Linked DNA regions of Pelobacter seleniigenes DSM 18267. The protein of the gene in region 3 interacts with the protein of the main gene of each other region in a pairwise test. Links are inferred from orthologs where the notes say so. Each region holds a gene or a part of one and is shown on either strand. Other genes may lie near its edges. The genes, in order: ftsA, ftsZ and N909_RS0118115.

Evidence for each region.
Region 1: the proteins of N909_RS0118115 (region 3) and ftsA interact in binary tests that used the Escherichia coli proteins (3 or more experiments, as listed by UniProt). The link is inferred for Pelobacter seleniigenes DSM 18267 from one-to-one orthologs.
Region 2: the proteins of N909_RS0118115 (region 3) and ftsZ interact in binary tests that used the Escherichia coli proteins (3 or more experiments, as listed by UniProt). The link is inferred for Pelobacter seleniigenes DSM 18267 from one-to-one orthologs.

The regions. Positions count from the first base shown.
Region 1 is NZ_JOMG01000004.1:129,679-132,797, reverse strand. Bases 1-2,964 are described here. They hold ftsA (cell division protein FtsA), read right to left. Parts: upstream 2,116-2,964; coding sequence 886-2,115; downstream 1-885. Other genes in these bases: N909_RS0117565 (cell division protein FtsQ/DivIB), read right to left, coding at 2,131-2,964; ftsZ (cell division protein FtsZ), read right to left, coding at 1-742. In the rest of the region: more of N909_RS0117565, read right to left, coding at 2,965-2,979; N909_RS0117560 (D-alanine--D-alanine ligase), read right to left, coding at 2,991-3,119. UniProt on the Escherichia coli protein: Essential cell division protein that assists in the assembly of the Z ring. May serve as the principal membrane anchor for the Z ring.
Region 2 is NZ_JOMG01000004.1:131,171-134,302, reverse strand. What follows is about bases 156-3,132. They hold ftsZ (cell division protein FtsZ), read right to left. Parts: upstream 2,248-3,132; coding sequence 1,063-2,247; downstream 156-1,062. Other genes in these bases: ftsA (cell division protein FtsA), read right to left, coding at 2,391-3,132; N909_RS24875 (response regulator), read right to left, coding at 156-731. Also shown: more of N909_RS24875, read right to left, coding at 1-155. UniProt on the Escherichia coli protein: Essential cell division protein that forms a contractile ring structure (Z ring) at the future cell division site. The regulation of the ring assembly controls the timing and the location of cell division.
Region 3 is NZ_JOMG01000004.1:261,483-264,598, forward strand. Bases 117-3,077 are described here. They hold N909_RS0118115 (rod shape-determining protein), read left to right. Parts: upstream 117-1,052; coding sequence 1,053-2,102; downstream 2,103-3,077. Other genes in these bases: N909_RS26505 (SurA N-terminal domain-containing protein), read right to left, coding at 117-849; mreC (rod shape-determining protein MreC), read left to right, coding at 2,226-3,044; mreD (rod shape-determining protein MreD), read left to right, coding at 3,041-3,077. Also shown: more of N909_RS26505, read right to left, coding at 1-116; more of mreD, read left to right, coding at 3,078-3,116. UniProt on the Escherichia coli protein: Forms membrane-associated dynamic filaments that are essential for cell shape determination. Acts by regulating cell wall synthesis and cell elongation, and thus cell shape.

The DNA.
Region 1 (3,119 bases), 130 kb from region 3 along the record:
GGCTGCTGATGGCACTGTGGGCGGCTTCGGCAGCGCGGCGTTCGCCTTCGGCCATACCGATCCCCATCATGGCCATACCGCGGTTACTCATGACGGTGCGCACGTCGGCAAAGTCGACGTTGATCAGGCCTTCGGTGGTAATCAGATCTGAAATCCCCTGCACCGCCTGCCGCAGCACATCGTCGGCGGGCTTGAAGGCATCCAGGATGCTCATGTTTTTACCAGCCAGGCCGAGCAGGCGATCGTTGGGAATCACCACCAGCGAATCAACCACCTCACGCAATTGGGCGATCCCTTCATCGGCGCGCTGCATGCGTTGCCGACCTTCCCGGGAGAAGGGTTTGGTCACCACCCCAACGGTCAGCGCCCCGGCCTCTTTGGCAGCCTTGGCAATGACCGGTGCGGCACCGGTTCCGGTCCCACCGCCCATCCCGGCAGCAACAAAGATCATATCGGCACCGGTGAACAATTCGACCAGGCGGGACAGGTCCTCCTCCGCAGCCTGACGACCGATTTCCGGATTGGCGCCCGCTCCGAGCCCTTTGGTCAGTCCGGAACCAAGCTGAATTTTCATGGACGCTTCGCTTTTGCGGAGCGCTTGTGCATCGGTGTTGGCCGCAAGAAATTCGACCCCGTCGACCTTGCAGCGGATCATGGTGTTAACGGCATTGCCTCCGCCACCACCGACGCCGATCACTTTGATTCTCGCAACCTGATCGAGATTCTCTTCAAACTGAAACATGACTCCCTCTTGATTAGGCATAATGCCCTCCCCTGTTGCTGTGTTTCCGGTTTCTCCGCGACCCCGAAAACTGGTTATATACAAGTTACTATAAGTTACCAAAATTCAACTAAATAGACAAGTAATTATATAATAATTATTTATCAGAAAAACTCACTGAACCATTCCTTCATCCGGCGTGAAACCCGCTCAAACAGGTTGGCATCACCCGCTTTGAAGGTCTGCACCTTGGTGTTCATGCTGCCATGCTTGACCAGGCCGACTCCGGTGGCATAGATGGGCGAGGCAACAACATCAACCAACCCACCGATATTCAAGGGTTTTCCACGCCGCACCGGAAGATTGAAGACCTGTTCGGCCAGCTCCGGCATCCCCGGCAGAATGGCACTGCCGCCGGTGATGACCACGCCGGAAGCGATCAGATCCTCGTAACCGCTCTTGATAATCTCCCGGTTGACCAGGGAAAAGATTTCTTCCACCCGCGGCTCAAGGATCTCGGCCAGCAGCTGCCGGGACAGAATGCGTGGTTCGCGCCCGCCCACCGAAGGGACTTCGATGGTTTCATCCTTGCCGACCATGGAGGTCAGGCAGCAGCCATAAGCCTGTTTGATCTTCTCAGCTTCCGCCATGGGGGTGCGCAGGCCGACGGCGATGTCATTGGTCAGGTGGTCGCCGCCGATGGAGAGGACCGAGGTATGCTTGATCGCCCCTTCCGAGAAGATGGCGATGTCGGCGGTTCCGCCGCCGATATCAACCAGGGCCACCCCGAGCTCCTTTTCATCCGGGGAGAGCACCGCCTCGCTGCTGGCCAGTTGCTCCAGAACGATATCGGCGACATCCGCCCCGGCCCGGTTACAGCTCTTAATGATATTCTGGGCGCTGGCCACCGCACCGGTCACGATATGGACCTTGGCTTCCAGGCGGACCCCGCTCATCCCCAAGGGTTCGCGGATGCCGTCCTGATCATCGATGATGAATTCCTGGGGCAGAATATGCAGAACTTCGCGGTCCATCGGTATCGCTATCGCTTTTGCCGCATCGATAACCCGCTGCAAATCTTCGGTGGTGACCTCGCGGTTCTTGATGGCAATCACCCCTTGGGAATTGAGCCCCTTGATGTGACCGCCGGCAATTCCTGCGTAAACCGATTTGATCTCGCAGCCGGCCATCAGTTCAGCTTCGCGAATCGCTTTCTGGATTGCGGCGACAGTACTTTCAATATTGATGACCACACCTTTGCGCAATCCCTTTGACGGGCTGGTACCGATACCGACAATCTCCAGACCGTCCTCCGTCATGTTGCCGACAATGCAACAGATCTTGGTGGTCCCGATATCCAGGCCGACGATCAAATTTTCAGTTTTCTTGCTCATGACACCCCCTTGGTATCAGCTTTTGGCCGAAGTTTTCGACCGTTGTATTCGAACAATGACTTTTTCATCAACATTGAGATCTATGTAATCGAGGATCGGCAGCTTGGGCTGCAGCTGGGCATAAATCTGTTCCAGGCGATCGATCTTCCTGGCAAAATGGTCCCAGCCCAGCTTAATGGCGACGCCGCCGTTCATGGTCAACAGGGTCAGACCGTTTTCAGCGGTCCGGTGAATTTCCGAGACCTGTGCCAGATTGAGGGTCTTGCGTTGCTTCAGATCGGCAATCAGCGTCACAATCTGCTTCAGCAACTGGGCATATTCAGTTTCATGCTGCTGGGCACGCTCATAATCGAATCCCGTCACCACCGGAAAATCCAGTTGGTCGCTGCTGTCCAGGACCTTGAAAATCTCGCCATGGTCATCAAGGTAATACAGGTAGCCGAGGTTGATAATCGCCACCGGCTTACGTTCAACCAGGGTAATTTTGACCTGGCGCGGAAAAATCCGCTGCACCCGGGCTTGCTTTACCCAGGGGTTTTCCTCGATTTTGTGCCCGATCATGCCCAGATCCAGGCTGAAAGTATTGACCCCGGGCTCAATATCCGACAACAGCACGATCTGTTCCCGAGTCAGCCGGGTATTGCCGGTCACATCGATAGTGTCGATGCGAAACATGTCCGAAGCCATCAGCAGCTGGACCAGGAAGAACCCGCCCACCACCACTAAAGCGGCGCTGAACAGGGCCACCCCGACACGTAAAGCGCGATGCAGGAATTTACGCACTTCGAGGGGCTTGCGCTCCTGCTTGCGGCGATTCCTGCGCACTTTCCTGGTCTTCTGTTGATGACTTTTCAGATCACGCATGGTCTCAACTCTTATTTGTCCAGATCCGCGTCGTCCAACAACATTTCAACCAGCTGCGGAAAGGCGATCCCCGCGGCCGCAGCGGCCTTGGGCAGCAGGCTGGTTTCGGTCATCCCCGGAATGGTATTGACTTCGATGCA
Region 2 (3,132 bases), 130 kb from region 3 along the record:
CACTCTTTTTCCTGAGTGGGCCCCTTGAGATAGAAGCCTTCTCCGTTAATGAGCTGAACCTGCCCCTGACTGGTCGGAAAAATATCGTTCAGCCCTTGCAGCAGGTTTTCAGCCAGGTAGTTTAACACCAGCACTCCGGCAACCTGATTGCGGGTGTCGATGAGCTTCATAGCCACCCGGATCATCGGCTTGTAGGGGAGTTCGATCGCTCCATTTTCTACGCTCAAGTCCAGGGGGGAAGCATAGAAAACCCCCGGGGGTAAGGCGATGGCCTGCCGGAAGTAATAGCGTTGCGATTTGTCCTGCAGTTCTTCATCCCCAACAATGACCGCCTTCCCCGGCAGGGCGTTCACCCTGATCACTTCCATACCGTCCGGGGCTAACAAACGGATCTGGTCGTAATGGTGGCGCAGGTTGACAAAATCGCTGAAACGGGTTTCCAGATTGTGGCGGGCAACGAAGGAGGGGCTATCGAGATAGGTCCTTAAAACGCTGCTGGACGAAAGCAACGCAAGGTCACCGGTTAAGTCGTGCAACTCTTTTTTGAGGTAAAATTCACTGAGATCAAGATTCCGGGTCAACTCGGCCTTGAGTTGGATCAGCTCCTGGCGATAGAGGGAATTGTATAATCCCCAGGTGCCCAAGCCGATCAGAACCAGGCACACCCCCCAAATCATCGCAAACCGTTTGATCCATGGGTCGTCGTTTCGTCGTTGAAACTGAAACGCCATGTTCCCTCCCATCAGAACAATATAAGAGCTTCCCTTGAATGATCAGGGCGTAGCAACAGATCGCCGTGGAACATCCGTTCCTCTCACCTGGAGAACGGCCAAGTGGGCATCGAGCAGACAAGACGCTTATATTAAACCATTGCACAGAAAAAAAGAAAAGGGGCCACAATGGCCCCTTGGACGAGGGAGTCGTCGGGAGTACATAACAATGTACAGACTGCTGTACATCTGCCGGGCGGAGAACCGGCGTTCATGACAGAGGCAATACTCTTTCAATGCATCTGCAAGGCAGTGCAGAAAATAACAGGATCGATGTAAAAAACGGGACGAATCAATCAACCCGACGTCTGAGAAAGGTCGGGATATCAAACTGCTCGTCGTCAACAAACAGATCACGCGGCTGGCTGGGCAGATCGCGGGTCCTGCGGCCGTAAGGGACGCCGGTCGGTTGTTGATTACGAATATGGGTCGGGATGTCAAGATCGATCTTGCTGCTGGCCTGGGCCAACATCTGGGCACGTTGATCAATGATGTCGGAGACCTTCTTCTTTTCTTCCTGAGGGTCGCCGAAACCGGTCGCTATCGCGGTGATCTTGATGTTATCGCCAAGGCTTTCGTCGATGACCAGACCGACAATGATATTGGCGTCTTCGTGGACTTTTTCATGAATGATGGTGGAGGCTTCTTCAAATTCTTCCATGGTCATGTTGGACGAACCGGAGATATTGACCAGCACACCCATGGCGCCGGAGATATCGACCTCTTCCAACAACGGGCTGCTGATGGCACTGTGGGCGGCTTCGGCAGCGCGGCGTTCGCCTTCGGCCATACCGATCCCCATCATGGCCATACCGCGGTTACTCATGACGGTGCGCACGTCGGCAAAGTCGACGTTGATCAGGCCTTCGGTGGTAATCAGATCTGAAATCCCCTGCACCGCCTGCCGCAGCACATCGTCGGCGGGCTTGAAGGCATCCAGGATGCTCATGTTTTTACCAGCCAGGCCGAGCAGGCGATCGTTGGGAATCACCACCAGCGAATCAACCACCTCACGCAATTGGGCGATCCCTTCATCGGCGCGCTGCATGCGTTGCCGACCTTCCCGGGAGAAGGGTTTGGTCACCACCCCAACGGTCAGCGCCCCGGCCTCTTTGGCAGCCTTGGCAATGACCGGTGCGGCACCGGTTCCGGTCCCACCGCCCATCCCGGCAGCAACAAAGATCATATCGGCACCGGTGAACAATTCGACCAGGCGGGACAGGTCCTCCTCCGCAGCCTGACGACCGATTTCCGGATTGGCGCCCGCTCCGAGCCCTTTGGTCAGTCCGGAACCAAGCTGAATTTTCATGGACGCTTCGCTTTTGCGGAGCGCTTGTGCATCGGTGTTGGCCGCAAGAAATTCGACCCCGTCGACCTTGCAGCGGATCATGGTGTTAACGGCATTGCCTCCGCCACCACCGACGCCGATCACTTTGATTCTCGCAACCTGATCGAGATTCTCTTCAAACTGAAACATGACTCCCTCTTGATTAGGCATAATGCCCTCCCCTGTTGCTGTGTTTCCGGTTTCTCCGCGACCCCGAAAACTGGTTATATACAAGTTACTATAAGTTACCAAAATTCAACTAAATAGACAAGTAATTATATAATAATTATTTATCAGAAAAACTCACTGAACCATTCCTTCATCCGGCGTGAAACCCGCTCAAACAGGTTGGCATCACCCGCTTTGAAGGTCTGCACCTTGGTGTTCATGCTGCCATGCTTGACCAGGCCGACTCCGGTGGCATAGATGGGCGAGGCAACAACATCAACCAACCCACCGATATTCAAGGGTTTTCCACGCCGCACCGGAAGATTGAAGACCTGTTCGGCCAGCTCCGGCATCCCCGGCAGAATGGCACTGCCGCCGGTGATGACCACGCCGGAAGCGATCAGATCCTCGTAACCGCTCTTGATAATCTCCCGGTTGACCAGGGAAAAGATTTCTTCCACCCGCGGCTCAAGGATCTCGGCCAGCAGCTGCCGGGACAGAATGCGTGGTTCGCGCCCGCCCACCGAAGGGACTTCGATGGTTTCATCCTTGCCGACCATGGAGGTCAGGCAGCAGCCATAAGCCTGTTTGATCTTCTCAGCTTCCGCCATGGGGGTGCGCAGGCCGACGGCGATGTCATTGGTCAGGTGGTCGCCGCCGATGGAGAGGACCGAGGTATGCTTGATCGCCCCTTCCGAGAAGATGGCGATGTCGGCGGTTCCGCCGCCGATATCAACCAGGGCCACCCCGAGCTCCTTTTCATCCGGGGAGAGCACCGCCTCGCTGCTGGCCAGTTGCTCCAGAACGATATCGGCGACATCCGCCCCGGCCCGGTTACAGCTCTTAATGATATTCTGGGCGCTGGCC
Region 3 (3,116 bases):
CACTTTGATGAGGATGTGCGCGGCGTTGACCTGTTCCTTGATTTCAAACTGGTCCAGATTGCGGCGGTAGAAGCGATCAAGATCGTCCTGGCTGAAAGAAGCGATCTTGTCTTCGTAGCGAGCGGGGTCGAACTGCAGATAGCGCAGGGAGATTTTTTCCGGAATCTGGAACTGCTCGCGATGACCGGCAAAGTAGTCCTGCAGCCCCTGATCGGTGACTTTGACTTTACTTTCCACCAGGGCCGGGGTCAGCCAGACAAAATTGAGATTGATCTTATCGTTCTCTTTGTGAAAGGCGGCCTCGAGGTCGGCATCGCTGACTTCCGCGCCCTGTTGCAGTTTTTCGCGGACTTTCTGGGTCAGCAGCTGACGGCGCTGGGCGGCTTCGAACTGCTCGGGGGTCATCCGCTGATATTTGAGGACCTGTAGGTAACGATCCCGGTTGAACTGCCCGTTCAGCTGAAAAGCGTCATATTTGGAGATGCTGTCGATCAGCTCCTGTTTGCTGACTTCAAGACCGAGCTTGTCGGCCTGTTGCACGAGCAGTTGTTCTTCTACCAGCTGTTGCATCGCCTGTTTGGGCAGGTTGAGCTGTTTTTCCAGGGTGGAGTTGAAACTCCCTTGATAGATGCTCTGGTAAAGATTATAGAGCTGGCTGTAAGCGGTTTGGAAATCGGCATAGCTGATTTCGTCACCATTGACCGTCGCCGCTATGTCGCCACGTTGGGTATTCCCTTTGCGAGATGGCGCGGTCAACATCGTGTAACCGATGACGAAACTCAGGATGATCAAACCGAAAGCTATTTTGATCAGGATCGATTTTTGCTTGGTTCTGACAAAGTCAAGCATCGCGGCGAAACTCCTCTTGTAATTATTGATGTTTCAGAGAAAAAACAGGATGGCATGTTAGACCAGCAATTCGTTGCAATGCAATCCTTTTTTGAGAGATTATCTATTGCTTAAAGGTGGGACTGTTTGTTAGAGTGGCGAAGCTTTTTCAGAATACTTCAATTGACCAATTCATGCTGTTTTCAGCGTTGACAGGACGTGACATGTTTAATGTTTTTAATGCCGTTTGGGGTCTGTTCTCCAATGATTTAGCGATCGATTTGGGAACGGCCAACACACTGGTATATATGAAAGGTAAAGGCATTGTGGTCAGCGAACCTTCGGTGGTCGCGGTCAAGACCGGTGCCGCCGGACAGCGCAAGGTTCTTGCTGTTGGTAAGGATGCTAAGGAGATGCTGGGCCGTACTCCGGGCAGCATTGTCGCTATCCGCCCCATGAAAGATGGCGTTATCGCCGATTTTGACTACACCGAAGAGATGTTGCGCTATTTTATCCGCAAGGTCCACAACCGGAAAAACCTGGTTCGGCCGCGGATTGTCATCTGTGTTCCTTCCGGGATTACCCAAGTGGAAAAACGTGCGGTCAGGGAATCGGCTGAATCGGCCGGAGCCCGAGAAGTTTACCTGATCGAAGAACCGATGGCGGCTGCCATTGGTGCCGGGTTGCCGATTACCGAAGCTTCCGGCAATATGATTGTCGATATCGGTGGCGGCACCACTGAAGTGGCGGTGATCTCCCTGGCTGGAATCGTTTATGCCCAGAGCGTCCGGGTCGGCGGTGACAAACTGGATGAAGCCATTGTTCAGTATATGAAGCGCAAATATAACCTGCTCATCGGTGAGCGGACCGCGGAAGCCGTGAAAATAGGGATCGGCAGTGTCTATGCCGCACCGGGGGAAGAGGTTGTGTCCATGGAAATAAAAGGGCGTGATCTGGTCAGTGGCATTCCGAAAACCATGGAAGTCGGCTCCGATGAAATTCGCGATGCCATGTCCGAACCGGTCAACACCATTGTCGAAGCGGTTCGTATCGCTTTGGAACGAACTCCGCCGGAGTTGGCAGCTGACATCGTCGATAAGGGGATTGTTCTGGCCGGCGGCGGTGCTTATCTGAAAAATCTTGATATTCTGTTGCGCGAAGAGACCGGTCTGCCGGTGGTGGTCGCCGAAGAGCCGTTGTCCTGTGTCGTGCTCGGCTCCGGAGCGGTGCTTGACCAGTTGGACCTGCTGCGCCAGGTGGCGGTCGCGTCCTGATCGCTTGGCTTTTGAGCGGTATGCTTTTGGTTACGAACAGGGAGGATCTGCCGATCCTCCCTGTTTTGTTGCGACTTTCACCCTCCCCGAGTCCTGCTTTCCCGATTCCGGCTGGAGCGGAATATGCGTGAACTGTTCAGACGTTACAAGTTATTGCTGCTGGCAGTCGTGCTGCTCATGGCTACAGTATTGCTCTATTCCTATAACCTCCGTCACAAGTCAACCACGACCTTTTTTGAACGTGCGGTACTGACCTTTGCCGAACCCTTCCAATCCGGCATTGACCAAGCTGTTGATGCGGTCCGCAATGTCTGGAAAAACTATCTTTGGCTGATCGATGCCCGGCAGCGCAATATCGCGTTGCTGCAGGAAAACCGTGAGCTGAAAGCCAAGCTGCTGCAGGTCGAAGAAATTTCCCAGCAGAATCAGCGGCTGCGTGCACTGCTGGCGTTCGTAGATGACCTTGATCGCCCGGCGTTGCCGGCCCAGGTGATCGGCGAGGATGCCAGCAACTGGGCGCGCACCATCGTTATCGACAAAGGGACCAAGGCCGGCCTGAGCAATGGCCTGCCGGTGGTGGCTGCCGAAGGGGTGGTCGGGCGGATCATCAAGATTTCCCAGAACAGCGCCCGGGTGTTGCTGATCACCGATGCGTCTTCGGCGGTTGCCGCATTGATTCAACGGACCCGCACCCGCGGGGTGGCACGTGGTCAGGGGCAGGATCTGTCCGTCGAGTATGCTTTGCGGACCGCCGATATTGAGGTCGGGGACCTGCTGGTGACCTCCGGCATGGGCGGGATCTTTCCCAAAGGACTGCCGCTGGGGAAAGTCGCGGATATCGAAAAGGGGCAGTTCGGGCTGTTTCAGCAAGTCAAGGTCGAGACCATGGTCGATTTTTCCCACCTGGAAGAGGTTCTGGTCATCGTGGGGAAAGACCAATGAGACGGTTTCTGCTCTATCTGTTGATCGGGATCTTTTTTGCCCTGTTGCAGAGCAGTGTCCTGCCGCTGTTTT